3 regions of the Granulicatella sp. 20925_1_28 genome follow, and region 1 is predicted to be linked to each of the others. Evidence: predicted binding sites of a transcription regulator. Region 1 holds the regulator's gene; each other region holds the start of a gene.

Region 1 (10,298 bases):
ATTCATCCGGAAGACAAGGAACGACTCCTATCGACTGACGGGATTTATGAAGCCTATCATATGAATAAGAAGCATTGGATTTCGATTGCGCTGAATGTGTGCACAGATGACGCACTCATTAAAGAGTGTATCTATACCAGCTACAAATGTGTTGCAAAGAAAGACAATTCTTTACTTTCAACGAGAGATTCGCTATAATTTTCAACATAGCGTTTTAGCAAAAAGGAGATTTTTTTATGGTAAATATTGCAATTGTAGGAGCGACAGGTGTCGTTGGAACAAAAATGATTGAACGTTTAGAAGAAAGTAACTTACAAGTAGACCACTTATATCTACTTGCTTCAGCGCGTTCAGCAGGGAAAGTACTACAGTTTAGAGGAAAAGATTATGTAGTCGAAGAATTAACGGAAGACTCCTTCAAGCTTGATATTGACTACGCCATCTTCTCAGCAGGGGGCGGCACTTCATTGAAATTTGCGCCAATCGCAGAACGTGACGGCGTGATTGTTATCGACAACTCAAGCGCATGGAGAATGGATCCAGAGATTGATTTAGTCGTACCAGAATGTAACGCACCAACATTAGAGCGTAAGATTATCGCTAATCCAAACTGCTCAACAATCCAATCGGTTGTGCCATTACGTCCATTGCATGATGCATTTGGATTAAAACGTGTGGCCTATACAACTTACCAAGCTGTTTCAGGTTCTGGACAAGCAGGGATTAACGATTTAAGAAACGGGGAAAAAGGGGAAGCTCCAACAAACTACCCACATCCAATTTACAATAACGTATTGCCACATATCGATGTATTTTTAGAAAATGGCTATACAAAAGAAGAAATGAAAATGATTCAAGAAACTCGCAAGATTCTAGGATTGTCAGACGATGTAGCCATCACAGCTACTTGTGTGCGTGTGCCTGTATTCAACTCACACTCTGTAGAAATCAATGTGACTTTCGAAAAAGATACAACTCCTGAAGAAATTCGTGCGATTTTAGAAAAAGCACCAGGCGTAATCGTATTAGATAAACCTGAGGAAAATGTGTATCCAACACCATTACAAGCAACTGGGCATGATGAAGTGTATGTAGGACGTATTCGTCGCGACATCTCTCAACCTAACAGCTTCCACATCTGGTGTGTGGGTGACAATATTCGTAAGGGTGCAGCAAGCAACGCGATCCAAATTGCGGAGTATATTGAAGCGCACAATTTACGTAGATAATTAAATAGAAGACTGGGCACCTGGGTGACAGTATAGTGAACAATGTTGATTACTCCAAATCCTTACGGATATCTTCATAATAGCTATAACGTTGCACCGGTTCGAGCCTAGGTCTCTCACCTTTAAAGCCTCAAAGGGAGCGTACGGAATAAAATTCCTACGCTCCCTTTTTCGCATTTAATGCCATCCCACGTTATGGCTATTATAGAATCCGTAAGATTTTTCGTAATCAACTTTCTAATAAGGCCCAGTCTTCTAATGATTATTTACTCCGCTGCACCCCACTGTAGGTATAAAAAAGGATTCGTTGAGGATGGAAAAACGTGATGTATCATAAATGATACAACTTTAGAAAGTAAAAAAGTGAGTGTAACATTTTTGTTACGTAACATAATTGTTACACTCTGAAAAATCAAAAGCAGGAAGCATGTTTTTCCGCTTTTGAAGAGGATAAAATGTGATACAATAAAAGTACTATGGATGTAAAAGGAAATACGCGTGTGAACAAGTTAAAACCTTATTTAAAGCCGTATCTGAAAGAAACGATATTGGCACCTTTATTCAAATTATTCGAAGCGATTCTAGAATTGTTTGTTCCGCTCATCATGGCGGTCATTATCGATAAAGGAATCAGTAATAAAGATACTGCGCTGATTCTCCAACAAGGAGCGATTCTTATTGGACTAGGAATTTTAGGCGTGGTCGTATCGATTACCGCTCAGTATTTTGCGGCAAAGGCGGCGACTGGATTTACGGCCGACGTGAGACAGGCGCTCTTTTCAAAAATTCAATACTTTAGCTTCTCGCAACTCGATGCGCTAGGAAATGACACTTTACTCACGCGTTTAACAAGTGATATCAATCTTGTGCAAAGCGGGTTAAATATCGCGCTTCGTCTATTGCTTCGTTCGCCGTTTATTGTCGGGGGAGCGATTGTGATGGCGTTTGTCGTGAATGTAGAAATGGCATGGACGTTTGTTATTACGGTGCCGATTTTAGCTATCGTAGTATTCGGTATTATTTACTGGACGATTCCGATGTATCGCCGTGTGCAAGGGAAATTAGATCGCATTATGCGTCTCGTGCATGAAAACTTGCTCGGTGTGCGTGTGATTCGTGCATTTAACCTTGAAGAAAAAGAAATTCATACCTTTAGAGAAGATACTGAAACGTTGAATCAAGCGCAACAAAAGGTGAGTGGTCTCTCAGGCGCTATGAACCCTATTACGTTTGTAATTGTGAATGTGGCCCTCATCGTCATTCTTTATGGTGGAGCGATTAAAGTGGATACAGGAACCTTAACGAAAGGGGAAGTCATCGCTTTAACAAACTACATGTCACAAATTCTAGTGGAACTTGTGAAGTTTGCGAACCTTGTCGTATTGATGACAAAATCAGTAGCGAGTGCAGAGCGTGTTGATAACATTCTATCGATTGAAGCGGATATGGTCGAAGGAACTGAAGAGGTTCATCCTGAAGGAGAAGTGGCGGTGGCGTTTAAAGACGTGACGTTGACGTATCAGGGAGACCAAAACGCAGCGTTGAACCATATCTCATTTACCGCGCTGAAAGGACAGACCATCGGCGTTATCGGTGGGACGGGTAGCGGGAAATCGTCTCTTGTCAATATGATTCCTCGTTTCTATGATGCGACCCAAGGGACTGTAGAGGTGTTCGGGGCAGACGTTCGTCGCTACCGTTTTGCATCGCTTCGTGGAGCGGTCGGAATGGTCTTGCAAAAGGCGCAACTCTTCCGTGGAACGATTGCTGATAATGTTCGTTTTGGAAATGCATCTGCTTCTACTGAAGTGGTAGAACATGCACTCGGTGTCGCTCAAGCCAGCGAGTTTGTACAAACGAAAGAAGGCGGACTTGATTATAGTATCGAACAAAATGGCCGTAATTTATCCGGTGGGCAAAAACAACGGATGACGATTGCACGTGCGATTGCTAAACAAGCCCCAATTTTAATTCTAGATGATAGTGCTTCGGCATTAGACTTTGCGACCGATGCGAAATTGCGTGAGGCGATTAAGAACCAAACACCACGTCCGACGACCTTTATCGTGTCGCAACGGGCGGCTTCAGTGCAGTATGCAGACTTAATTCTGGTACTCGATGAAGGAAATCTTGTCGGCAAAGGAACGCATGAAGAGCTCTTAGCCAACAATGAGATTTATCAAGAAATTTACTACTCACAATTTCCAAAGGAGGATGAAGCATGAGACAGAAAACTCAATGGGAAACCATCCGTAAAGTTCTCCGCTACATCCGTCGCTACCGGATTTATTTCGTAGCGTCCATCCTTATGGCGAGTGTGAATGTATTCGGAACATTAATGATTCCAAAATTAGTCGGGGAAGCTGTGGACCAAATGCTGGACACGGGCCAAGTGTTCTATGAAGGACTATTTGCCATCCTTTGGCAGATTGCCCTCTTTACGGCAGTGGCAGCCATCGCGCAGTGGTTAATGAACCTCAGCAATAACAAGATGACGTACTCTGTGGTTCGTGACCTTCGTAGAGACGCGCTTGAAAAAATCGAGACATTACCACTCAGTTATTTAGATATTCATCCAGCCGGAGAAATCGAGAGTCGTATCATTGCGGATGCAGATCAATTTGCGGATGGATTATTGATGGGATTCACACAGTTATTCACGGGTGTGATGACCATTCTAGGAACCTTAGTCTTTATGCTGAGCGTGAATATGACATTGACGCTCGTAGTAGTCGTGGTGACGCCAGTATCCTTCGTGATGGCCAGCTTTGTTGCGAAGAAATCCTATCATTTCTTTAAACAACAATCGGAAATTCGTGGCGACCAAACCGCCTATATGAATGAGATGATTGAGGGAACACGAGTGGTTACGGCCTTCCAGCAACAAGAAAAAGTCATTGAGGACTTTGCGGTGATTAATAAGAAGTTAACGGATGTATCGCTCAAGGCTATTTTCTTCTCGAGCATCACGAATCCGGCAACGCGCTTTGTCAATAGCATCGTCTACACAAGTGTGGGCGTGTTCGGGGCGTTCTTCGTGATGAGTGGTGGCGTGACGGTGGGACAACTGTCGTCCTTCTTAAGTTACGCGAACCAATATACGAAACCATTCAATGAAATCTCAGGAGTCATTACGGAGTTACAAAATGCGATTGCCTGTGCGAATCGCGTGTTTGAACTGTTGGAACAACCTTCTGAGAGTCCAGAGCGTGCAGGTGCTGTGTCTCCTGAAAACTTTGACGGGGCTGTGGAATTTAGCCATGTGGATTTCTCTTATGTGAAAGACCAACCGCTTATTGAAGACTTCTCGCTGGATGTCAAACCAGGGCAACGTGTGGCGATTGTCGGTCCAACCGGAAGTGGGAAGACGACATTGATTAACTTATTGATGCGTTTCTACGATATTAATAGTGGGAAATTAGCCATCGACGGGCTTTCGATTGAAGATATCACGCGTCAAAGCCTACGAAATGGATTCGGAATGGTGCTTCAAGAAACATGGCTTCAAACGGGAACTGTCCGTGAAAATATCACGATGGGAAATCCAACGATTAGCGAAGAAGAGATGATTCGCATCGCAAAACTCTGCCATATTCATGGATTTGTAAGTCGTCTGCCACAAGGATATGATACGGTGATTTCAGATGACGGTGGGGACTTCTCGCAAGGACAAAAACAATTGCTCTGCATCGCGCGTGTGATGATGGGACAACCGAATATGCTGATTCTCGATGAAGCGACTTCTTCCATCGATACGCGTACCGAGTTGAAGATTCAAGAAGCCTTCCAACATCTGATGGAAGGACGCACGAGCTTTATTGTGGCACACCGCTTGTCGACGATTCGTACCGCGGATGTGATTCTTGTCTTAAAAGACGGACATGTCATTGAAAAAGGAAATCATGCCAGCTTGATGGAACAACGTGGATTTTACTACAATCTCTATCAAAGTCAGTGGCAACATTAACAATAAAAAGAAGCGTAGGCTCTATAAAAAGAGTCTACGCTTTTTTGAATTGCTGAAAGTGCAAAATTATCATATATGATAATTTCAAAAGATTATTGCTTGAATTCTTCTAGAGCTAGAGACGCTTCTTCCCATTCAGCGAGGAGCGTTTCTTGGCGTTCAAGAAGGGCGCCTTCTTCGGTTGAGAGGGCAGCGGATTTATCTGGATCAGAATAGTTTTCTTCCAGTGTCATCGCCTCATGCACTTGTTCGAGCGCCGTTTCGATATCGTGCATCTCCGCTTCTAGTTGCTCGATGCGACGAGTGAGTGTACGAATTTGACGTTGCTCTTCTTTAGAGGCATGGTAGCTGGCTTTGGCTTCTGTCATCGGCTCAGCTGTTGTTGCTTCGACACTCTTGGCTTCTTGCAATGCGGCGAGTTCTTCTTTCTCTTGTTTTTTCTCGAGATAGTAGTCATAGTCGCCTAAATACAATGTGCTTCCAGTTTCTTCGATTTCTAGGATGGCCGTTGCGACCTTATTGATAAAGAAACGGTCATGCGAAACGAAGCAAATCGTGCCGTCGTAGTCGATAAGGGCATCTTCGAGGACTTCTTTACTGTCGATGTCCAAGTGGTTCGTTGGTTCGTCGAGCAGTAGGAAATTATCATGCTCCAGAGACAGTTTGCAAAGCGCCAAACGGGCCTTTTCACCCCCGCTGAGTTGAGCGGTTGTTTTCTCGACATCGTTTCCTGAGAAAAGGAAGCTGCCAAGAATCGAACGGACGTCTTTTTCAGGCATCGTAGAGTGACGAGACCAAAGTTCTTCTAGAACTGTTTGATTCGATGAGAGGCCGGCCAAGTTTTGGTCAAAGTAACCAACTTGAACGCCAGTGCCTAAGTCGATTGAGCCTTCGATTAGAGGCAATTCACCCGTAATCGACTTCAAGAGGGTAGATTTTCCAATACCGTTAGGCCCCACAATCGCGATAGCTTCACGCTTGCGAAGCTGGAAGGAAATCGGACCGCTCAAGGCTTCGTGGTCGTAGCCGATATAAGCATCAGTGACTTGCAGCACTTGGTTTCCGGATTCGCGTTCCACGGTAAATTCAAAACGAGCAGAGCGCTGATCGCCTTTTGGTTTCTCTAAGCGTTCCATTTTCTCGAGCTTCTTACGGCGTGATTGCGCACGTTTTGTAGTTGATGCGCGCACTAAGTTTTTCTGGATGAATTCTTCCAAGTCGTGAATCTCTTGTTGCTGCTTCTCGTAGGCTTTTTGTTTGAGTAAATAGCGTTGCTCGCGTTCTTCTAAGTAGTGCGAGTAGTTTCCTTTGTAATATTCGCAGGCCTTATGACTGATTTCATAGACTTCGTTACACACACGGTCCAAGAAGTATTGGTCGTGGGATACGATGACAAGCGCGCTACTTGAAGAGCGTAAGTAGTCTTCAAGCCACGTCAATGTTTCAATATCCAAGTGGTTGGTCGGTTCGTCTAAGATGAGTAGGTCGTGCTTTTCTAATAAAATACGAGCTAGTGCCAAACGAGTGCGTTGACCTCCAGAGAGTGCTTGTATCGGTTGGTCGTAGTCTTCTGGATAGAAACGGAATCCATGAAGCACGGTGCGAATTTCAGACTCGTAACCATACGCATTCTTTTGGTTCAATTCTTCTTGTAGCTGGTCGTATCGTTTTAAGGCGAGTTCGTACGCCACGGGGTCACTTAGAAGGTCTGGGTCACCAAGTTGTTCAGCTGCTTTTTGCGCTTGTTTCTTCAAGGTTTCCACATCTTCGAAGAGATGCACCATTTCTTCCCAAACAGTGCGGGAAGACTGGATGGCAGCGTATTGATCTAAGTAGCCAATCGAAAGGTCTTTCTTCTTTGACACAGCACCAAGAGAAGGTTCTTCGATTCCAGCCAACATTTTTAATAGCGTAGATTTTCCAGTACCATTTCGCCCAACGATGGCAATGCGTGAATTTTCTTGAATATGAATCGTAATATTTTCAAATAGGACTTCATCCGCAAACGTACGCGCGAGTCCTTGTCCTTGTAATAAAATCATGACGGGTCCTTTCAATGTGGTATCAGTTTATTTTAGCATAAAAAAGAGGGGGAACAATATTGATACGCGTTCTTCTTTGCATTCACATTCACAATGGGGAGGTTGTGAAGAAAAAAGCACAAGGCTTGCTGTATATAAGCGAAATTCATTAATGTTCGTGAGGTACAAGCAAACTGTTTGTGAAATGAAATGTCGTTGTGATAGAATACGCATGGATAAAAAAGAAAAAGGGAGTCTTATTCATGAAAGATTTAAACGAATTAAAAGAAATCGAAGTGCCACGCGCAACTGCGAAACGTTTGGCCATTTATCATCGTTACTTACGTTTCTTGCATGACGCAGGAAAACGTCGCATCTCATCAACTGAATTAAGTGAAGCTGTAAAAGTCGATAGCGCAACAATACGTCGTGACTTTTCATATTTCGGAGCTTTAGGAAAACGTGGATATGGATATGATGTAGAATACTTATTAGAATTCTTCAGCCATACTTTAAACCAAGATCGCCTAACAAACGTCGCTTTAGTAGGGGTCGGTAAATTAGGACAAGCGCTCTTAAACTACAACTTCCACCAAAGCAACAACGTGCGTATTAGCGCAGCGTTCGACGTAAACGAAGACATCGTTGGAACAATCCAAACAGGTGTGCCAGTTTACAGCATGGATGAAATGGTAGAACAATTGAAAGTTCAACAAATCCAAGTGGCCATCTTAACAGTGCCTCAAGATGTAGCTCAAGAAACAGCAGACCGCTTAGTAGAAGCAAATGTTCGCGGAATCTTGAACTTCACACCAATCCGATTAGACGTACCAGAAAACGTTCGAGTTCAAAACGTGGACTTAACAAACGAACTTCAAACACTTATTTATTTCTTGGACAACCAAAAATAATCTATTGAAAGGCATCCGAATAGGGTGCCTTTTTTGTAAAAAAATAAGCACTAATCCAATCCGATTTGCGGAGTGATTAGTGCTTTTCTTTTGGTTCTTTATCGTCTAGTGAATCCTCGTCATCGGGCAGATTCTCGATGAGGTTGGCGAGTTTTTTCAACTCGTTGTAGGTGCGAAGCATGTTGATACTTGTTACGATGCTTGTCGTTGCGAATAGACAGCAGAATAATGTGATAAAGTCAAATCCATTTCCAGGATAATGCGTCGTTGCTAGAAAGATAAAGAAGACGGCTAATATGATTTCAAAATATAGTTTTCTGAAGAAACTTTTTCGTGTCATCGCAATCATCCTTTCCTGTCAAAATCTTACAAAATTCCAGACAAATAAGCAAGTATTTATTCTTGATTTTTCCTGACCAAATGAGTATCATAAAACTATGAGTTAGCACTCAGTGTTTTTGAGTGCTAAAAAAGATGAAGGAGGATTTCATATGTTAAAGCCTTTAAAAGATAGAGTTGTTATTCAAATGGTAGAGCAAGAAGAAAAAACTGCTGGAGGATTATTCCTACCAACAACTGCTCAAGAAAAATTACAATTTGCAAAAGTCATCGCAACAAGCAAATTCACTGCTGCAGAAGACCGTCAAGTGGCGGTTGGCGATAAAGTAGTATTCGAGAAATATTCAGGAACAGAAGTTAAATTAGATGGTCAAGAATATATCATCGTGAAAGAAAAAGACATTATCGCAATTGTTGAATAAAGGGGGATACAACTATGGTAAAAGATATTAAATTTGCAGAAGATGCAAGAAGCGCCATGCTACGTGGTGTGGACGTTTTAGCGAACACAGTAAAAGTAACATTAGGGCCAAAAGGACGTAATGTTGTATTAGAAAAAGCATTCGGTTCTCCACTGATTACAAATGATGGGGTAACGATTGCCAAAGAAATCGAATTAGAAGATCACTTCGAAAATATGGGTGCAAAACTCGTTGCTGAAGTGGCTTCAAAAACAAACGATATTGCCGGTGACGGTACAACTACAGCGACAGTGTTAACACAAGCCATCGTTCGTGAAGGGTTGAAAAACGTAACGGCTGGAGCTAACCCAGTAGGCATTCGTCGCGGGATTGAACTTGCGACAAAAGCAGCGGTTGAAGAATTACACCGCATTTCTCGTCCAGTAGAATCAAAAGAAGCCATCGCACAAGTTGCGGCAATTTCTTCAGGTTCAGCGGAAGTCGGTGAATTAATCGCTGAAGCTATGGAAAAAGTGGGTAACGACGGCGTTATTACAATCGAAGAATCTAAAGGGATTGAAACAGAATTAGATGTTGTAGAAGGTATGCAATTTGACCGTGGTTACTTATCACAATACATGGTAACGGATAACGACAAGATGATTGCGACTTTAGACAATCCATTTATCTTAATCACAGATAAGAAAGTGTCAAACATCCAAGAAATCATTCCGTTGTTAGAACAAATCGTTCAACAAGGACGTGCGTTATTAATCATCGCGGATGATGTGGATGGCGAAGCTTTACCAACATTAGTATTAAACAAATTACGCGGAACATTTAACGTGGTAGCTGTAAAAGCTCCAGGATTTGGTGACCGTCGTAAAGCGATGTTAGAAGATATCGCGGTCTTAACTGGTGCTCAAGTCATTACAGAAGACCTTGGTTTAGAATTAAAAGACGCTACATTAGCTCAATTAGGGACTGCTGGTAAAGTAGTGGTTTCTAAAGACAGCACTACAATCGTTGAAGGTGCAGGTTCTAAAGAATTAATCGCGAACCGTGTTGCTTTAATTCGCGCACAAGCACAAGATACAACAAGTGATTTCGACCGTGAAAAATTACATGAACGTCTTGCTAAATTATCAGGTGGGGTTGCCGTGATTAAAGTCGGTGCCGCTACTGAAACAGAATTGAAAGAGAAAAAACTTCGCATTGAAGACGCCTTAAACGCAACTCGCGCAGCGGTTGAAGAAGGAATCGTTTCAGGTGGGGGAACAGCTCTTGTGAACGTTCAAAAAGTGGTAGACGCTCTTGAATTAGAAGGCGACTTAGCTACAGGTGCGAAAATCGTATCTCGTTCATTAGAAGAACCATTACGTCAAATCGCAGAAAATGCAGGTCTTGAAGGTTCAGTCATTGTTGCTCGT
Region 2 (10,298 bases), on a different contig from region 1:
TTATACGATTTTGTCTCTAGACGAAGAAGTACTAGTAGACGCAATAACGACATTTTCAATGATTAATATTGAAGAGAGAAAACTCATTTCATTAGATGAAGAAGTATTAAGTGAATATCCAATTGAAAATAAAAAGGATAATCGCCGAAATCCAAGAGTTCCAAAAATTGATTTGGACAACGCAAGTGTTCAAACTTACCGTGTTCGCCTCAATGATATCGATTATAATCACCATGTGAACAACGCGAAGTATTTTGATTGGGTAATGGATAGCCTTGGAATGGAATTTATTAAGACACACAGTTTAAAATCAGTCCTTGTAAAGTATGATAAGGAAATTCTTCCAGAAGCGTCCGTTAAGAGTTTTTATGAAGTTCGACAAACTGAAAACGGGGTTCAAACATTACATCAATTGGAATCAGATGAACAAAAATGTTGCCACTTATCTCTTGAGTGGGAAACAAAGTAAAATCCTTGTATTTTCAGAGGAAATAGGGTACAATACTTTTTGTGTAAAATATGCAGCAGAAATATAGAAGCTCGTCAACAGTCCTAGCCTTTAGGGTAAGGTAGTAACCGCGGCTGCAAAGGTGAACCCTTGTAGCGACTGCACGAATCGAAGATTTCGCGATTATTTTACTCCAAAAAATAAACAATTATTGGAGGAATGTTCAATGTCACGTTACACTGGACCAAGCTGGAAGTTATCTCGTCGTTTAGGCATTTCACTTTCAGGAACAGGAAAAGAAATCGCTCGTCGTCCATACGCACCAGGTCAACACGGACCAAACAGCCGTAAAAAATTATCTGAGTATGGTCAACAATTACAAGAAAAACAAAAACTACGTCATATGTACGGTATGAACGAACGTCAATTTGCTACTTTATTCAAAAAAGCTGGCAAAATTAAAGAAGGTAAACATGGTGAAAACTTCATGGTTCTTCTTGAACAACGTTTAGATAACGTAGTATACCGTTTAGGTTTAGCAACTACTCGTCGTCAAGCACGTCAATTAGTTAACCACGGTCACATCACTGTGAACGGCAAACGCGTAGATATCCCTTCATTCCAAGTACAAGTTGGCGATGTTGTGGGTGTTCGTGAAAAATCACGTAACTTAACAATCATTAAAGAAGCTTTAGAAGCTTTATATGGTCGTCCAGAGTTCGTTACTTTCGACGAAGAAAAATTAGAAGGTTCATTAAACCGTCTACCATTACGTGACGAGTTAACTTCTGAAGTTGACGAATCACTAGTCGTTGAATACTATAACAAACTTGGCTAATCTTATTAGACAATTTCAAAACTGGAATTCACTATTGTGGATTCCGGTTTTTTTATTTATAATTTTTATGAAAGCACAGTAAATAATTATGATAGAAAGAGGTTGAATCAAATGATCCGTTATGTTGAAAATCCAGTTGTCACTTTAGAAGCGATTCTGCCTTTATATGAAGCAGTAGGGTGGACAAATTATACACAGAATCCAACCATGCTTAAAGAAGCTTACAAAAATTCTCTTCATATATTAGCGGCGCTTAATGAAGAAGGAAAACTCGTTGGTGTATTGCGCGCGGTTGGAGATAGGGCGTCTATTCTGTTTATTCAAGATATTTTGGTAACTCCTGAATACCAACATGAGGGGATTGGTACAAAATTGTTACAATTGACGTTAGAAAAGTACAAGAATGTGTATCAAATTCAACTAGCAACAGATGATTCAACGAAAACAGTTTCTTTTTATGAGTCTAATGGATTCACAAGTTTAACTTCTCTAAATTGCGTTTCATTCATATATACAGGAAATAAGTGAGCAAACTTTACCGACTTTTTACGATTCTATGATAGAATGAGAGAGTAAATTAGAGGAAAGAGTTGATACAATGCAATTAACAATCGATAAAAGAGCGCAAGCATGGTTTGAAGAAGAAATGGGTGTATCTAAAGAACGTGGTGTTCGTTTCCTAGGAAAGGTATACGGATGCAGTCCGATTAATGAAGGATTCTCACTAGCAGTTGAAGTAGATGCTCCAAGCAATCCTTATGTGAGCGTTGTTGAAAATGGAATTACTTATTTTGTGGAAACTGGTGACGAATGGTTCTTCCATGGTCATAATTTAGAAGTAGGCTTTGATGAAAAATTAAAAGAACCAAGTTACAGTTATACAAAAATTGTAGACTAATATTTATATAGAAGAAACAGGGGGTGAGGCTTATACTTACTCCCGTTTTTATTGGACATTTTTGCCTTTGTAGAGTACAGTTAGGTAGTTATGAAACGAAGAAAGGATATATAAAATGACAGAACCTGCAGTAAAATATAGACTGATTAAAACTGAAAAACATACAGGCGCTCGTCTTGGAGAAATTATTACACCACATGGTACATTCCCAACACCAATGTTTATGCCGGTTGGGACACTTGCTACGGTAAAATCAATGTCTCCGGAAGAATTAGATGAAATGGGCGCAAATATCATTTTAAGTAACACCTATCATTTATGGTTACGTCCTGGTGCGGATATTGTTGATGAAGCTGGTAAACTCCATAACTTCATGAACTGGAAGAAAGGGATTCTAACCGATTCAGGTGGATTCCAAGTATTCTCACTTAGTGATATGCGTCGTATTGAAGAGGAAGGAGTTCATTTTAGAAACCATTTAAATGGATCTAAATTATTCCTATCTCCTGAAATCTCAATTGATGTACAAAACAAACTCGGTGCGGATATCATCATGAGTTTTGATGAGTGCCCAGATTTCCACCATACGCATGATTATGTGAAAGATTCAATTGCTCGTACGACTCGTTGGGCAGAGCGTGGACTAAAGGCTCATAAATCACCAGATACACAAGCGTTATTCGGAATCTTACAAGGTGCTGGTTATAAAGATTTACGTATTGCTCATGCTAAAGACATGGTTTCTCTAGATTTCCCAGGATATTCTATTGGTGGATTGTCCGTTGGTGAAACAAAGCAAGAGATGAATGAAGTGTTGGATTACTTAACACCACTCATTCCAAATAATAAACCTCGTTATTTAATGGGAGTGGGGTCACCTGACTCATTAATTGATGGTGTTATTCGCGGAGTTGATATGTTTGACTGTGTACTACCAACACGTATTGCTCGTAATGGTACTTGTATGACAAGTGCTGGGCGTCTTGTAGTGAAGAACGCGAAATACGAGCGTGATTTCCGTCCATTGGATGAGAAATGTAATTGTTACACATGTCGTAATTATACACGTGCTTACATCCGTCATTTATTTAAGACAGACGAAACATTTGGATTACGCTTAACAAGTTATCATAACTTGTACTTCTTATTAAACTTAATGAAGCAAGTTCGCCAAGCGATTATGGATGATAACTTATTAGAGTTTAGAGAAGCTTTCTTTGAAGAATATGGCTTCAACAAAGAAAATGCTAGAAATTTCTAAAGAGTATAGAAATAGAGCAATTTTTTTGATAAAGTAAAAACATAAAATTGGAAATGAGGTAAGATTATGGATCAAATGACATTATTAATTGCGTATATCGTTGTAGCAGGGGGAGCATTCTGGTTCTTCGGACGTAAGCAACGTCAACGTGCTAAAGAAATTCAAGCGCAAAGAGATGCGATGAAAATTGGAGATAAAGTAGTTACAATTGGTGGATTACACGGTGAAATCTACAATATTGATACTGTAAAGCATACAGTTGACCTTGATTGCGAAGGAGTTATCCTTACATTCGAACGCGCTGCGATTCATCACGTTGTTACTGAATCTGCTGCAACAAATAATGAAGTTTATACTGATGAAGTAGCAACTGAAGAAGAGTAGTCAATGGATAAAGAGAGTTTAAAAAATCAATTTAAAACTTGGTTGTATTATAAAGTCAGCGAGTTTAATGACTTAGGCTATACAACAATTGAAACGGAAGATCTCGCACATTATTTTGCGGATTACCGCTGGAAGAAGACTCTTCCTGATAATCTGTTTGAGCAAATCTTTCAGATTAATCAATTAAACATTAATGAGTATTTTGATTTTGAATCTTTAGAAGCACAAACCAATAAAGAAATCACACTTGAAGACATCAATTTAAGTGAATTGTTTTAAATAAGAAGCTAGCATTTGTGATATGTACCCAGAATCCTGGACACATTTTTAAATTAAGCTGAACACATGGATGCTTCCCTGTATTGAACAGGTGGCATCCATTTTGTTTTTTCTTGAATTCTTTTGTTATTGTAATAATCTATATATTCTTCCACAGCTGTTTGAAATTCCTTAAAAGTAGAATATTCCTTTTCAAAACCGTAGAACATTTCGTTCTTCATTCTGGCGAAAAATGTTTCTATAATGCAATTATCATAACAATTTCCTTTTCGGGACATTGATTGAATAATCCCTCGTTCTTCTAATGACCTTTGATAAAATGCGTGTTGATATTGCCAACCTTGATCAGAATGAAGAATCAATCCATTAACATCAGGGAATTTTTTGAAAGCTATATTTAGCATCCTTTGAACCTGTTCTAAGTTGGGATTTAGAGAAAGATCATAGGAGATTATTTCATTAGTAGACATATCTAAAATTGGAGAAAAGAAACATTTTCCCCAAGAAAAAGTGAATTGAGATACATCTGTACTCCATTTTTGAAGTGGCCTATCGGCCGTAAAATCTCTGTTAATAATATTAGCAGCAACTTTCCCAACATTGCCTTGATAAGAATGGTATTTTTCTTTAGGGCGTTTTCCAAACAATCCATTTACATGCATAAGACGTTGAACTCTTTTATGATTAACAACGAAGCCTCTACGACAAAGTTCTTGATAAATTCTTCTAACGCCATATATACCTTTATTTTCATGAAAGATTTTTTTGATTTCTGATAATAAATCACAATTCTTCTCAGCTACAGCATCAACTCTATTCAATTCAAAATAGTAAGTAGATTTAGCCATTTTCATCGCTTTAAGAAGATGTTTTAGTTGGTATCCTACTTCTCGTAATTCCTTGATGATCGCTGCTTTCTCGCCTTGAGAAGCGCAGCTTCCTGTTCTTTTCTCAAGGCCCTCAGTTTTTTTATAACAGCAATTTCAGCTTCTAAATATGCATTGCGTTCACGTAATCGAACTAATTCTTCTCGTTCAGATTCTGAAAGGTTATCAAGCACAGCTTTTTTATTCATAATAGGCTCCTTAGATAATGGTCGTCCTCTTTTCTTATTCTCTAAACCATTATATCCATAAGTTAGATACTTGTGAACCCAACAACTTAATAATCCATCACTTATTCCCGCTGAAAAAGCAACCTCTGTTAGAGCTTTCCCATTTAAAATCTGTAAAACAAATGTCAATTTTTCTTCTACCGTCCAATTTCTTTGTTTTTTAACGCGCTCCAATCCTTTAGGGCCGTGAATTTTTTCAATTTTATCCCAATTCAGTATTTTTCTTCTAAAACTCTGTTGCTTAACTTTTTCAGGCGTTTCTACCCATATTCCTTGTCGATACAATTCTACACATTTCATTTTGAATTCAAATGAGTAACGCATAATAAATACCCCCTTTACTGGTTTGTCCAGTAAAGGGGGTACATATCATTGCTAAGCTTCTTTTTTATACTAAAAATAAGGTAAAGGCTTTCAAAAAATCCGCATAAAGTATTGATATTTTAGGAAAAATGACTAAAATGAAGATATAGGTTAGGAATTTATTATGAAAGGGGAAATGAAAATAAATGAATATGTTTTCATTAATAATTTTTTTAATGAAAGTCATTTACATTTACCGAAAAATAGTGTAAGATAAGAATGTGATAAAAATAACAAACACTGGGGGAAATCACAAGTGAGTGAAGAAAAAAACAACAACCAAGTACAACAAGAAATCAACCGTCTCGTGGAGAATGGGTTGAAAGCCTTAGATGAGTTCTGCTTGTTAAATCAAGAACAAGTTGACTACATTGTGGCAAAAGCATCAGTTGCTGCGTTAGACCAACACGGTGTATTAGCACAACATGCAATCGAAGAAACAGGACGTGGGGTTTTCGAAGATAAAGCTACGAAAAACTTATTTGCCTGTGAACACGTGGTGCACAACATGCGTCACACTAAAACAGTTGGCGTTATTTCAGACGATGACGTAACTGGATTAACTTTAATCGCAGAACCAGTAGGGGTTATCTGTGGTATCACACCTACAACAAACCCAACTTCAACTGCAATTTTCAAAGCGTTAATCGCATTAAAAACACGTAACCCAATCGTGTTTGCATTCCATCCATCAGCTCAACAAAGTTCAGCACACGCAGCTCAAATCGTTCGCGATGCAGCAATTGCAGCAGGAGCTCCCGAAAACTGTGTGCAATGGATCGAACATCCATCAATTGAAGCAACAAACGCTTTAATGAACCACGATGGAATTGCTACTATCCTTGCAACAGGTGGTAATGCAATGGTTAAAGCTGCATACTCTTGCGGTAAACCAGCTCTTGGGGTTGGTGCAGGTAACGTACCAGCTTATGTTGAAAAATCTGCTAACATTCGTCAAGCAGCTCACGATATCGTAATGAGTAAATCATTCGATAATGGTATGGTGTGTGCTTCTGAACAAGCAGCAATCGTTGATAAAGAAATTTACGATGACTTTGTTGAAGAATTAAAGAGCTATCACACTTACTTTGTAAACAAAAAAGAAAAAGCATTATTAGAAGAATTCTGCTTCGGTGTAAAAGCAAACAGCAAAAACTGTGCTGGTGCTAAATTAAATGCGAACATCGTTGGTAAGCCAGCAGCATGGATCGCTGAACAAGCTGGATTCTCAGTTCCAGAAGGAACTAACATTCTTGCTGCAGAATGTAAAGAAGTTGGCGAAAAAGAACCTTTAACTCGCGAAAAACTTTCTCCAGTAATTGCAGTACTTAAATCAGAATCTCGCGAAGACGGTATTGAAAAAGCACGTCAAATGGTTGAATTCCACGGTTTAGGACACTCAGCAGCGATTCATACTGAAGATGCTGAATTAGCTAAAGAATTTGGACGAGTTGTTCGTGCAATTCGTGTGATTTGGAATGCTCCTTCTACTTTCGGTGGTATTGGGGATGTTTATAACGCATTTATCCCATCATTAACATTAGGTTGTGGTTCTTACGGACGTAACTCAGTTGGGGATAACGTAAGCGTTGTAAATCTATTAAATATCAAAAAAGTAGGGAGACGTAGAAATAACATGCAATGGTTTAAAGTTCCATCAAAAATCTATTTCGAACGCGATTCAATTCAATACTTACAAAAAATGAAAAATGTAAGCCGTGTAATGATCGTAACTGACCAAGCAATGGTTAAATTAGGATTCTTACAACGTGTTATTGAACAATTAGAATTACGTCCAAACAAAGTAATTTATGAAGTATTCTCAGACGTAGAACCAGATCCAGATATCACAACAGTAAACCGTGGGGCTGAAATCATGAAGAGCTTCGAGCCAGATACAATCGTTGCACTTGGTGGTGGTTCTGTAATGGATGCTGCGAAAGTAATGTGGATGTTCTACGAACAACCACAAGTGGACTTCCGTGACTTAGTTCAAAAATTCATGGATATCCGTAAACGTGCATTCAAATTCCCAGAATTAGGAGAACGTGCTAAATATGTTGGTATCCCAACAACTTCTGGTACAGGTTCTGAAGTAACACCATTCGCGGTAATTTCAGATAAAGCAAACAACCGTAAATATCCATTAGCTGACTACTCTCTAACACCAACAATTGCTATTGTTGACCCAGCGTTAGTTATGACAGTTCCTGATTTTGTAACAGCTGATACTGGTATGGACGTGTTAACTCACGCAATTGAAGCGTACACTTCAACACTAGCAAACGACTATACTGATGGATTAGCATTACAAGCAATCAAATTAGTATTTGAAAACTTAGTAAGTAGTGTGAAAAATGCTGATTTCGTATCACGCGAAAAAATGCATAACGCTTCTACAATGGCTGGTATGGCATTTGCCAATGCATTCTTAGGAATGAGCCACTCTATGGCTCATAAGATTGGTGGATTCTTCCATACAGTTCACGGACGTACAAATGCGATTCTATTACCTTACGTAATTCGTTACAATGGTACTCGTCCTGCTAAAGCAGCTACATGGCCAAAATACAACTACTACCGTGCGGATGAAAAATTCCAAGATATCGCTCGTATGTTAGGATTACCATCTTCAACTCCTGAAGAAGCAGTAGATGCACTTGCTAAAGCTGTTTACGAATTAGGGGAAGCTGTAGGTATCGAAATGAACTTCAAAGCACAAGGTGTTAACCACAAAGAATGGTTAGCTACAATTCATGAAATTGCAATGCTTGCTTATGAAGATCAATGTTCACCTGCGAACCCTCGTTTACCAATGGTAGCTGATATGGAAGAAATTCTTGCTGACGCATACTTTGGATATAAAGAACGTCCAGGTCGTATCAAATAATTCATTTTGAATCTAAAGAGTCTTAGGAGTTTTCTAAGGCTCTTTCTTTGCTCTGTTTTTCAGCCGTAAAATATGCTATACTGTTAGGGAAATGAAAGGAGATGGCTTATGACACCCAATAAAGAAGATTACATTAAAACAATCTATAAATTAGGCGGTAAAGATGAATTCGTTACGAATAAAGCCATCAATCAAATGTTGGACCTTTCAGCAGCTTCAACGACAGAGATGTTAAACAAGCTTGTCCATGATGGTACGGTAGAATACATCCGTTATAAAGGTGCCAAATTAACAGGGAAGGGAATTAAAGTTGCAGAACGCCTGATTCGTTCTCATAAAATCTGGGAAGTCTTTCTAGTAAATTCTTTAGGGTTTAGTGGCGAGTCTGTTCATGATCAAGCTGAAGTCCTAGAACATACCTCAACCGTTGAAATGACAGAGCGATTAGCGGAATTTTTAGGAAATCCAACGCATTGTCCTCATGGAGAAGAAATACCACCATTTTCAGAATAAAATAGCAATAGAACTGGTCTTTTTTGACCAGTTTTTTTATTTTGACTCTAGTATTTGTTGCAAAATTTTAGTACAATAATAGTACAGTTTAAGTAAGGTGTTTCATTTTTTTAATACAGAGGGGATATTATGACATCAAAGCATCAACAAATTATTCGTTATATTGAATCGTTGCCAGTGGGAGAGAAAATCTCTGTGCGTTCAATTGCGAAGAACATGGAAATGAGTGAAGGTACCGCTTATCGTGCCATTAAGGAAGCAGAGAATATTGGGATTGTTTCAACCATTGAACGTGTTGGAACGATTCGTATTGAACGAAAAACAAAGGATAATCTTGAAAAACTTTCTTTTGGTGAAATTATTAAAATCATCGAAGGAGAAGTTTTTGGTGGTCACGAAGGATTAGATAAAATTTTAAACCGCTTTGTTATTGGTGCGATGACTTTAGACGCCATGACGCGTTATATTCAACCAGAATCCCTTGTGATTATCGGGAACCGTGAAGATGCGCAATTACTAGCATTGAATCAAGGAGCCGCTGTTTTAATTACTGGGGGATTCCAAGCAACGCCACAATTAATTCAAAAAGCCGATGAACTTAAAATTCCATTGATGGGAACAACGTACGATACATTTACTGTTGCCAGCCTCATCAACCGTGCAATGACCGATCAATTGATTAAGAAGAAAATCATGATTGTCGCGGATATTTATAATGATATCGAAAACACGAATTATTTAAAAATGGATCAAACTGTTAAAGAGTATCGCGATTTGAGTCAAAAGACTGGAAATTCACGCTTCCCAGTTGTCAATCATTCAAACAGACTAGTAGGGGTTGTTTCTGCTAAAGATATTTTAGGAAAAGCGGATTCTCTGACGATGGAACGTGTGATGACAAAGAATCCATCTGTGTCAAAATTACATGCTTCTGTAGCCAGCGTAGCACACTCAATGATTTGGAACGGGTTAGAGATGTTACCTGTTGTTCAAGACAATATGGAACTAATAGGAATTATTTCAAGACGTGATGTTATGAAGGCAATGCAACTGACACAACGACAACCACAAGTTGGAAATACATTTGAAGATGATGTAAGTGAAAACTTAGAAATCGTTGAAGTGAATCCAACTGCTGCAAATTTCAGCTTTACGGTAACACCACAAATGACGAATAACCTTGGGATGCTTTCTTTTGGTGTATTATGTGAAGTGGTCTCTGTAGCTTCTAAAGAATTTATTCATAGAAGTCAACGACGAAACACCGTGATTGAACAATTAGAAATGCACTATTTGAAGATGATTCCAAT
Region 3 (10,298 bases), on a different contig from region 1:
AGGTTTGCCCGGATTGTCAAAAATGGCATCAAGTAAAAGAAGCGGTACTCCTAAAGAATACTGCCTTATATGCTTATGACGAGGCAGGTCGAAAGTTTATGGAGTTATTCAAATTTGTGGGAGATACAAGAGTGATGACGTTGGTCATAAAAGAGTTAAGGAAAGAGTTGCTCAAATATCAAAAGAGGGGCTTTGTTCTTTGTCCATTACCTTCGTCCCAAGCGAGTCTAAGAAAAAGAGAATTCGAGACGATTCCAACTTTACTGGAACAGTGCCATGTACCAGCTGTTTCGCTTTTAGAACATATTGGCAGCGGAAAGAAGCAATCCGAGAAGACAAGGCAGGAGCGTCTGCAACTAAAGCAACCTTTTAAAGTGAAAGAGAATGTAGGGGTTCCAAAGAAAGTCTTATTGGTGGATGATGTTTATACAACCGGCGCAACAATCCACCTTGCCGCAAAAGCATTAACGGAAATGGGTGTTGAAGAAGTGGAATCTCTGACGTTATTTAGATAAAAAGTGTATCATAAATGATACGTATCATTTATGATACAAAAGCAATCGACAAAATAGCCCAAGCAGAAATCTGCTTGGGCTATTGGTTTCTACCTAGTCATTTTTAGAATCTTGTAGTGACATATTGGTCAAGAGCAAGAAGAGCATTTGCCACATCTTCGGCAGTATAGTCAACAACCATTTGGTGGATAGTTTCGCCTTCTTGTGTAGCAAGAGATCCAATCTTGAGTAAGTCTTCATACGATACAGAATCCAATTTCACTTCTTTCAGCGTTGTTGGTAATCCAAGCGCTTTATAGAAAGTAATGTATTTATCGAGTTCTTCTTTTGGACGATTTTCTAGTAACAGTTGTGTCAATGTACCATAAGCTACTTTTTCACCGTGAGTGAGAGTATGGATGTCTCCATGGATGGCAGTGAATCCGTTATGGATGGCATGCGCTGCTGCTAAACCAGCCGATTCGAAACCGATACCGCTGAGGAGGGTGTTCGCTTCGACCACAGCTTCTAAAGCAGGAGTAACTACTTTGGCGTTTGCTGCGGCAACGGCTTGTAGACCATTTTCGAATAAAGTACTTTCGCAGACACGAGCGATGGCTTCTGCGGCAATTGTTGGCACTTGACCGACCATTGTGCTTCCTTGTGCTTCAATGACTGCACGAGCCTCAACCCAAGTAGCAAGTGCATCGGCAATTCCTGAGATTAATAAACGAACAGGAGCATTGGCAATGACTTTTGTATCGACTAATACTAAATCTGGGTTTTTCTTGTAGAAACGATAGCGTTCAAACACGCCTTCTGCTGAATAAATTACAGAGAGGGCAGAAGTTGGAGCGTCAGTTGAAGCAATCGTTGGTAAAATCGCTACCGGACAATTAGAATCATCCGCAATCGCTTTAGCTGTATCAATCGATTTACCACCACCTAAGCCGATGACTACGTTTAGTTGATGTTCCTTCACAACTTCAGCAACGCGGCGAACTTCGTCATTAGTTGCTTCACCATGGAAGATTTCGCGATGAACAAACGCGCCGGCGTTCACGAGGTTTTCTTCCAGTTCTTTACCGACTAAATCATAAACGATAGGGTCGCAAAGAAGGAGATGTCGATCCCCGAGGGCCAAAACGTGAGAAAGACCAGTTTTGAGAACATCTTTCCCTTGAACATAACGAGACGGACTAGCAAATACTTTTTCCATAATCATAACTCCTTTATAAATTGTTTACTATTTCACTATATCGTTGAAAACGATTTCTGTCAATGGAGATTCTGTGTTGTTTTAACTAGGAATATGAGACTTTCAAAAAAGGGAAGAGAGAAGATTTTAGTGATAGAGAGTTTTATTGGGAATGATTCTAATCTTCAATGCTGTATGATGTTTCATCTCATGAAAACAAAATATCTCCAAAGAAAAGTCCTCAAAAATACCGTTTTTCCTTAACAATTCTTAATGAAAGAATTCTTGAAAACGGTTGTAAAACCCCTGTGCATGCTTTATAATAAAACTATAGAAATCAAACGAAGCAATTCCTAAGAGTGGTCCTTAGGGTATTTCTTCAAATCTGGTTTTCCAGATGAAAGGGGAGAGTATTATGTTTAAATATAATATCCGTGGAGAAAATATTGAGGTCACAGAAGCGATTCGTCAATACGCAGAAAAGAAAATTAGCAAATTAGAAAAATACTTTACTGACGTTGCTAATGCGACTGTATATGTCAACTTGAAAGTCTACACTGAAAAGACTGCAAAAGTTGAAGTTACGATCCCACTTCCTTATTTAGTTCTACGTGCCGAGGAAACTTCAATTGATTTATATGGAAGTATTGACTTGGTAGTCGATAAACTTGAAAGACAAGTTCGTAAACATAAAACAAAAATCAATCGTAAATCTCGTGAAAAAGGATTCGATATTGTGTTACCACCACTTCCAGAAGTGCCTGAAGAGGACGAAACAGGATTAGAAATCGTTCGTACAAAACGAATTGATTTGAAACCAATGGATAGCGAAGAAGCTGTTCTTCAAATGAACATGTTAGGACATAACTTCTTTATTTACCAAGATGCTGAAACGAACGAAACAAACATTGTTTATCGTCGTAAAGATGGAAAATATGGTTTGATTGAAACAAATTAATAAAAATTTAGGTGGCTTTTTTAAGCCACCTTTTTTGTGAATAGAAATGGCGCTAGTTTTAGCGGAAAGAAAACGGAGTTAAAGCAACAACAACTTTCCGTTTGGATAGGAAATTGGGTTTCTTTGACGTAAAAATGTAAAAAAATCGGGTGACTTTGAAAAAAGTCGCCTTGTTTTGCTTTCTTAATTAGCTAAACAATGGTAAAATGAATAAGATGCAATAGGTGTAGCCACCTATTTGTAGTACTTTTATGAGATTTAAAATGTTCACCGATTTAAAATCACTGGTGAAAATAAAAAAGGAGTTAATTAAATGGCAAATTTTTTGAGACAGTTAGTTGAAAATGATAAGCGTGAATTACGTCGTTTAGGAAAACTAGCGGATAAAGTAATTGCGTTAGAATCTCAAATGGCTGCATTAGAAGATGCTGATTTTCCAGTAAAAACAGAAGAATATAAAGCAAGATATGCTCAAGGGGAGTCTTTAGATGCATTACTTCCAGAAGCATTCGCTTTAGTACGTGAGGGAGCTAAACGTGTATTAGGCTTATTCCCGTATAAAGTTCAAATCATGGGTGGGATTACACTTCATGACGGTAACATTGCGGAAATGCGTACTGGTGAAGGTAAAACGTTAACAGCGACAATGCCTGTATACTTAAACGCATTATCAGGAGACGGCGTTCACGTAGTAACAGTTAACGAATACTTAGCCTCTCGTGACGCTCGCGAAATGGGTGAGTTATATAACTTCTTAGGCTTGACTGTAGGGTTAAACTTAACAGGAATGTCTTCAGAAGAAAAACGTGCAGCATATGCTGCAGACATCACTTACAGCACAAACAGTGAATTAGGATTTGACTACTTACGTGATAACATGGTGGTTTATAAATCACAAATGGTACAACGTCCATTAAACTACGCAGTTGTCGATGAAACAGACTCAATCTTAATCGACGAAGCGCGTACGCCATTGATCATTTCAGGACAAGCTGAAAAATCAACAGTGTTATACCAACGTGCAGATATGTTTGTGAAAGGATTAAAAGAGGAAGAAGATTACACAATCGACTTAACTTCTAAAACAATCTCATTAACAGACGAAGGGATTAACAAAGCTGAACAAACATTCCGCTTACCAAACCTTTATGACGTGGATAACTCAGCGCTTGTTCACCATATCGACCAAGCTTTACGTGCGAACTACATTATGTTACGCGACATCGACTATGTGGTGGATGAAGGTAAAGTTAAAATCGTTGATGGATTTACTGGACGTATTATGGAAGGTCGTCGTTATTCAGATGGTCTTCACCAAGCGATTGAAGCTAAAGAAGGCGTTGAAGTTGAAAACGAGTCTAAGACAATGGCGACAATCACTTACCAAAACTACTTCCGTATGTATCGTAAATTGTCAGGGATGACAGGTACTGCGAAGACTGAAGAAGAAGAATTCAGAGAAATTTACAACATGAACGTTATTGCGATTCCAACAAACCGTCCAATTCAACGTATCGATGGTCACGATTTAATCTACCCATCATTACGTAGTAAATTCCGTGCGGTTGTTCAAGATATCAAACAACGTCATGAAGCAGGTCAACCAATCCTTGTCGGTACGGTTGCCGTTGAAACAAGTGAATTGCTTTCAAACATGTTACGTGCAGAAGGAATTCCGCACGAAGTATTAAATGCGAAAAACCACTTTAAAGAAGCAGAAATTATCATGTCAGCTGGTCAACGTGGCGCTGTAACAATCGCGACAAACATGGCCGGACGTGGTACTGACATCAAGCTTGGTAAAGGCGTGAAAGAACTTGGTGGACTTTGCGTAATCGGTACAGAACGTCACGAAAGCCGTCGTATCGATAACCAATTACGTGGACGTAGTGGACGTCAAGGGGACCCAGGTGCAACACAATTCTACCTATCATTAGAAGATGATTTGATGAAACGTTTCGGTGGAGAAAAAATGCAAGCAATCTGGGAACGTCTAAACTTAACAGATGAAGGCGACGATAACTTCATCCAAAGCAAGATGTTAACAAGACAAGTAGAATCTTCACAAAAACGTGTTGAAGGGAACAACTACGATACTCGTAAAAGCGTCCTAGAGTACGATGAGGTTATGCGTGAACAACGTGAAATCATCTACTCACAACGTCTACAAATTATTAATGAAGATCAATCACTTGAAAAAGTGACAAAAGGTATGATCCGTCGTACAATTCACCGTGTTGTGGAAAGTCATACATTGACAGATCAAAAAGAGTGGAACTTAGAAGGGATTGTCGACTTTGCTCACAACTCAATCTGTGCTCCAGATGAACTTTCAATTAGCGATTTAGAAGGCAAATCAGCTGCTGAAATCGAAGGCATCTTAAACGAAAAAGCAATGGAAATCTACAAAGAAAAACAAGAGCAATTGAATGGCGACAATCAAATGCTTGAGTTCGAAAAAGTAGTTATCCTACGTGTGGTTGACCGTAAGTGGACAGATCACATCGATGATATGGACCAATTACGTCAAAGCGTTGGTTTACGTGGATACGCTCAAATCGATCCATTAACAGAGTACCAAACAGAAGGTTACGAACGATTCCAACAAATGATTGCTGCAATCGACTATGATGTAACACGTATCTTGATGAAATCTCAAATTCGTCAAAACTTACAACGTGAACAAATTCAAGGAGTTCGTAGTGTAGTGGCTACAGGTCATGACAGAACTTCTGACGATGATTCAGAAAAAGCTTAATAACAAAGGGAGACGGCGAAGCATTTCGCCGTTTTCTTTTAGAAAGAGGTCAATATGGAAATTAGTGAAATTAGAAATGCGCTTGAGGCCATGAACGAACAAATTATCAGTTATAGGAGGTCTCTTTGACTTAGATCGCTTAGAGGAAGATATCGCAGCCTATGAGCAAGAGATGTCTGAACCATCGTTTTGGGATGATAGCGAAAAAGCGAATCAAGTCATTCAAAAGAATAATGAATTAAAGGCTATCTATGATACGTTCCATAAAATGGAATTATCATTGGAAGAAACTAGTTTGTTATTTGAAATGTATAAAGAAGAGCCAGATGAAGAAGTGCATGCGGAAATCGTTGACGCAATAGAGGCCATTGAGAAGGACTTGCAACAGTACGAATTAAGCATGTTGCTGAACGGTCCACATGATAAGAACAGTGCGATTTTGGAAATCCATCCAGGTGCTGGTGGTACGGAATCGCAAGACTGGGGAAGCATGCTCCTACGTATGTATATGCGTTGGGCTGAAAAACATGGTTACCGTGTTGAAACAGTGGATTATCAAGACGGGGACGAAGCAGGGATTAAATCTGTAACCTTGTCGATTGAAGGGTTAAATGCTTACGGGTATTTACGCTCTGAAAAAGGCGTGCATCGTCTCGTTCGTATTTCTCCGTTTGATGCGGCTGGGAAACGTCATACATCATTCTGTTCAGTGGATGTTGTTCCGCAAATGGATGGAGATATTGATATTGAAATTAACCCAGATGACTTAAAAGTAGACGTTTACCGTGCAAGTGGTGCCGGTGGACAACATATTAATAAGACGTCTTCTGCGGTTCGTATTACGCATATTCCAACTGGAATCGTGACGCAGAGTCAGGCGCAACGTTCTCAATTTAAAAACAGAGACCAAGCGATGGCGATGTTGAAGGCGAAATTATTCCAATTAGAAGAAGAGAAGAAGGCAGCTGAATTGGCAGCTATCCGTGGTGAGCAAAAAGATATCGCCTGGGGTTCTCAAATTCGTAACTATGTGTTCCATCCATATTCAATGGTAAAAGATTTACGTTCTGGATATGAGACAGGAAATATTGGGGCAGTCATGGACGGAGACTTGGACCCGTTTATGGATGCGTACTTAAAATGGATGCTTGAGGGAACGAAAGCAACTGAAGAATAATAGGAAGAAGCACCTAGTATGAGCTAGGTGTTTTACTATTGTGAGTCAAATTGTTTTAAGTTCGTTTTAATTATCTGTATTATTATGGGATGAAACTTCCTAGTAGTACTTTTGCGCTTTGAAACTAACCCAAATAAGTATGAGCAATGAGATAGACACAGTGGTTTATTGACTTTCTTGAGGATGAGTAAATAATGCTGATATAGAGTAAAGCATTGTCTTACAGGGATGAATGAGTATACGAGAAGCAATGCCCACACCCAAATCCTTCGCACTGTGAAGGATTTCTCTCGTATCCTGAGTAGTTGAACTCGGAAAAGCAGAAACGGCGTCCACTTCCCGGAGTCGTCCGCAGAACGTTTCACGTTCTTTACGTCGCTCCGGTCCAGTGGTCCGTTTCTAACCGCTTTTCCTCGTATCCTTAATTTAATATTTCTGTAATCTTATGTGAAGGGGTTGTAATATTCGGGTGCTATAATAGGGAGGATTAAAATATCGAAGGATTAGAAAGCTGGTGAGTTTATGATTGAAATGATGAATGTAACTAAGAAATATAATAAAGGCATCACTGCTATTAATAATTTATCTATCCAAATTAAGGATGGAGAGTTCGTTTATGTAGTAGGGCCTTCTGGTGCAGGTAAATCAACTTTCATTAAAATGATGTATCGCGAAGAAAAAGTGACTAAAGGTAGAATTCGTGTAGGTAAATATGATTTGATGAAAATTAGAGATCGTCAAATTCCGTACTTACGCCGTTATGTAGGGGTTGTCTTCCAAGACTTTAAACTCTTACAACATAAAACTGTATACGAAAACGTGGCATATGCGATGGAGGTTATTGAAAAATCACCTCGTGAAATTAAACGCCGTGTAGAAGATGTTTTAGAGTTAGTAAACCTAAAACACCGTATGAGCAATTTCCCGAATGAATTGTCTGGTGGGGAACAACAACGTGTAGCGATTGCTCGTGCAATTGTGAATACACCTGGAATCCTGATTGCCGATGAGCCGACAGGGAACCTTGACCCAGAAACGTCAATGGAAATTATGGATATCCTTGAGCGTATCAACGAACAAGGAACAACAATCGTAATGGCAACACACAATAGCCAAATCGTTAACGAGAAAAAGCATCGTGTAATTGCGATTGAAAATGGTCAAATTGTACGTGACCAAGAACAGGGGGAATACGGATATGAAGATTAGAACTATGGGTCGTCATATACGTGACGCCTTCAAGAGTCTTTTCAGAAATGGATTGATGACATTTGGTGCTGTTTCTGCAGTATCAATGATCTTATTAATCGTAGGGGTGTTCGTATCACTTCTATTTAACGTGAATAAAATCGGTTCAGATATTGAAAATGACGTAAACGTACGTGTGTTTATTGATTTGGCAGCTGACCAAACAAAAACAGATGAATTAGAAGCAAAAATTAAAGCCTTAGATGGCGTTGAGTCTATCACTTTCCGTTCTAAAGACGAAGAGTTAGAAGACGTAACAAAGAACTTCGGGGAAGAGTTATCATTATTTAAAAATGATGCCAACCCACTTCGTAATGCATTCGACGTAAAAGCAGTGGAACCACAAAAAACAAGTGCTATTGCGAAACAAATCGAAGGAATGGACTATGTAGCGCGTGTTCGTTACGGGGAAGCTCGTGCGGATAACTTATTCCGTATTATTGCAACAGCACGTAATATTGGGGCAGTTGTGATTTTAGGACTATTAGCGTTAGCGATGTTCTTAATTTCAAACACTATTCGTGCAACAATCTATGCACGTAGAACAGAAATCGAAATCATGCGTCTGGTAGGGGCGACAAAAGCGTACATCCGTTGGCCATTCTTCTTAGAAGGCGGTATGATTGGATTAATCGGTTCAGTTATCCCAATCGGATTAGTATGGTCTGTATACCTATGGGTGTATAAAGGCGGTTCAGATTTCTTCTCTGGATCAAGCTTTAGCCTACTCGATCCAAATCCATTCTTGATTTATGTATCAGCCGGAATGGTTACCATCGGTGTTCTTATCGGTGCGTTTGGTTCAATTCTTTCAATGAGAAAGTTCTTGAAAAAATAGTTATAAATGACAGAAGGAGTGCAGTTGTGTGCTCCTTCTTTTTTTGTTGAAGAGCATATGCACAAAAGTTATAACGAGTTCTGAAAAACAGGTATAATCAAATAACGAGTTTCGTATTGACTCAGAATAGGGCCATCGTTTATAGTAATTTCATCAGATAAAACAATGCAATGAACAGATAAGTAAATAAAGAAGAACGTTAAAGAGAATCCGGTTGGTGGGAAAGGATACGGGGCAATTTATTGAAAATGGTCTGGGAGCAACAAAGGTGATGAAGCTTTTGCGATTTGTACTCGATAACGTACAAGGGTATCTTGCATTATGCAACGTACTTTTGGAACGGTAAACTGTGAGGTTTATCGGAATTAGAGTGGTAACGCGAAAACTTCGCCTCTAGTGTATAGAGGGAAGCTTTTTTTATGGCCCAAACCAAAGTGGACAGAGCAACCATCTGTTGGAAATTACGAAGCGCGCATGTGGTTTCCAAACAAAGAACAATCATTTAACCAAAAAGGGGACTTATAACATGAAATTTAATAAATTATTCAAAGCAACAACATTCGGACTTTTAGCAACAGCATTAGTAGCTTGTGGAAACAACACAGCAAAATCAGAAAGCACTACAGAAGCTGCAAAAGCAGAAGACAAAACAATTAAAGTAGTCGCTTCACCAGCACCTCACGCTGAAATCTTAGAAGCTGCTAAACCAATCTTAGAAAAAGAAGGGTACAAATTAGAAATCAACATCGTAAACGACTACGTAACACCAAACAACATCGTTTACGGAGGAGATGCGGATGCAAACTACTTCCAACACACTCCATATCTTGATAAATTCAACAAAGAACATAACCAAGATTTAGTTTCTGTAGGGAACGTTCATATCGAACCAATGGCAATTTACTCTAAGAAATATAAATCATTAAAAGAATTACCAGATAACGCAGTGGTATATGCATCAACAAACCCTGCTGAAGTAGGTCGTTTCTTAAGCTTCTTCACAAAAGCTGGATTAATTAAATTAAAAGATGGCGTGAACCCTGTAACTGCTGGATTAAGCGACATTGCTGAAAATCCAAAGAACATCCAAATCAAAACAGAAATCGCACCTGAATTATTAGTATCAACATACGAAAACAATGAAGGCGATGCAGTGATCATCAACTCAAACTTCGCAATCGATGCTAAACTTTCACCAGTGAAAGATTCAATTGCTTTAGAAGACGAAAGCTCACCATACGCTAACTTAGTCGCTGTAAAACCTGCTGATAAAGATAAAGCAAAAATTCAAGCTTTAATCAAAGCGTTACAAAGTGATGAAATCCGTAAATTCATCAACGAAAAATATACAGATGGTTCTGTAATTCCTGCGAAATAATAAAAATAATTAGAAAACAAGAGGAGTGGAAAGATACAAAGCCAAAAGCCTTGTACTTTTCGCTCCCTTTTGACCATTAAGGAGTGAAACAATGATTCGAGTAGAGAACGTGTCCAAAACATATACTGGGAAACAAGGCACGGTTGAAGCTGTAAAAGATGTCTCGTTGGAGATTAGTAGAGGCGAAATTTTTGGAGTGATTGGTTTTTCAGGCGCGGGTAAAAGTACATTAATCCGTTTGTTAAATGG

What was found. The regulator Rex, encoded in region 1, represses fermentation and respiration genes when NADH is low (regulators of the CRP and FNR family bind a similar motif). The targets are predictions, from matches to a motif close to TTGTGAANTANTTCACAA.
Region 2: the regulator Rex is predicted to act here: its motif matches at 5,805-5,822, upstream of adhE (bifunctional acetaldehyde-CoA/alcohol dehydrogenase).
Region 3: the regulator Rex is predicted to act here: its motif matches at 1,734-1,751, upstream of O3793_RS03590 (glycerol dehydrogenase).

The regions. Positions count from the first base shown of each region.
Region 1 covers NZ_JAPWBS010000002.1:154,459-164,756, reverse strand. Annotated here, with positions in the region: gene O3793_RS02340 (MmcQ/YjbR family DNA-binding protein) at 1-198, shown strand, start outside; gene O3793_RS02335 (aspartate-semialdehyde dehydrogenase) at 237-1,229, shown strand; gene O3793_RS02330 (ABC transporter ATP-binding protein) at 1,706-3,454, shown strand; gene O3793_RS02325 (ABC transporter ATP-binding protein) at 3,451-5,196, shown strand; gene O3793_RS02320 (ABC-F family ATP-binding cassette domain-containing protein) at 5,289-7,238, opposite strand; gene O3793_RS02315 (redox-sensing transcriptional repressor Rex) at 7,481-8,128, shown strand; gene O3793_RS02310 (hypothetical protein) at 8,205-8,468, opposite strand; gene groES (co-chaperone GroES) at 8,620-8,889, shown strand; gene groL (chaperonin GroEL) at 8,904-10,298, shown strand, end outside.
Region 2 covers NZ_JAPWBS010000001.1:87,623-97,920, forward strand. Annotated here, with positions in the region: gene O3793_RS00390 (acyl-[acyl-carrier-protein] thioesterase) at 1-469, shown strand, start outside; gene rpsD (30S ribosomal protein S4) at 675-1,286, shown strand; gene O3793_RS00400 (GNAT family N-acetyltransferase) at 1,398-1,814, shown strand; gene O3793_RS00405 (HesB/YadR/YfhF family protein) at 1,885-2,184, shown strand; gene tgt (tRNA guanosine(34) transglycosylase Tgt) at 2,300-3,445, shown strand; gene yajC (preprotein translocase subunit YajC) at 3,512-3,829, shown strand; gene O3793_RS00420 (post-transcriptional regulator) at 3,833-4,108, shown strand; gene O3793_RS00425 (IS3 family transposase) at 4,162-5,016, opposite strand; gene O3793_RS00430 (transposase) at 4,992-5,546, opposite strand; gene adhE (bifunctional acetaldehyde-CoA/alcohol dehydrogenase) at 5,842-8,475, shown strand; gene O3793_RS00440 (metal-dependent transcriptional regulator) at 8,584-8,988, shown strand; gene O3793_RS00445 (DRTGG domain-containing protein) at 9,118-10,298, shown strand, end outside.
Region 3 covers NZ_JAPWBS010000004.1:73,530-83,827, reverse strand. Annotated here, with positions in the region: gene O3793_RS03595 (ComF family protein) at 1-515, shown strand, start outside; gene O3793_RS03590 (glycerol dehydrogenase) at 619-1,713, opposite strand; gene hpf (ribosome hibernation-promoting factor, HPF/YfiA family) at 2,108-2,650, shown strand; gene secA (preprotein translocase subunit SecA) at 2,964-5,408, shown strand; one part of gene prfB (peptide chain release factor 2) at 5,463-5,534, shown strand; one part of gene prfB (peptide chain release factor 2) at 5,536-6,585, shown strand; gene ftsE (cell division ATP-binding protein FtsE) at 7,108-7,794, shown strand; gene ftsX (permease-like cell division protein FtsX) at 7,784-8,671, shown strand; T-box leader at 8,833-9,069, shown strand; gene O3793_RS03560 (MetQ/NlpA family ABC transporter substrate-binding protein) at 9,198-10,049, shown strand; gene O3793_RS03555 (methionine ABC transporter ATP-binding protein) at 10,141-10,298, shown strand, end outside.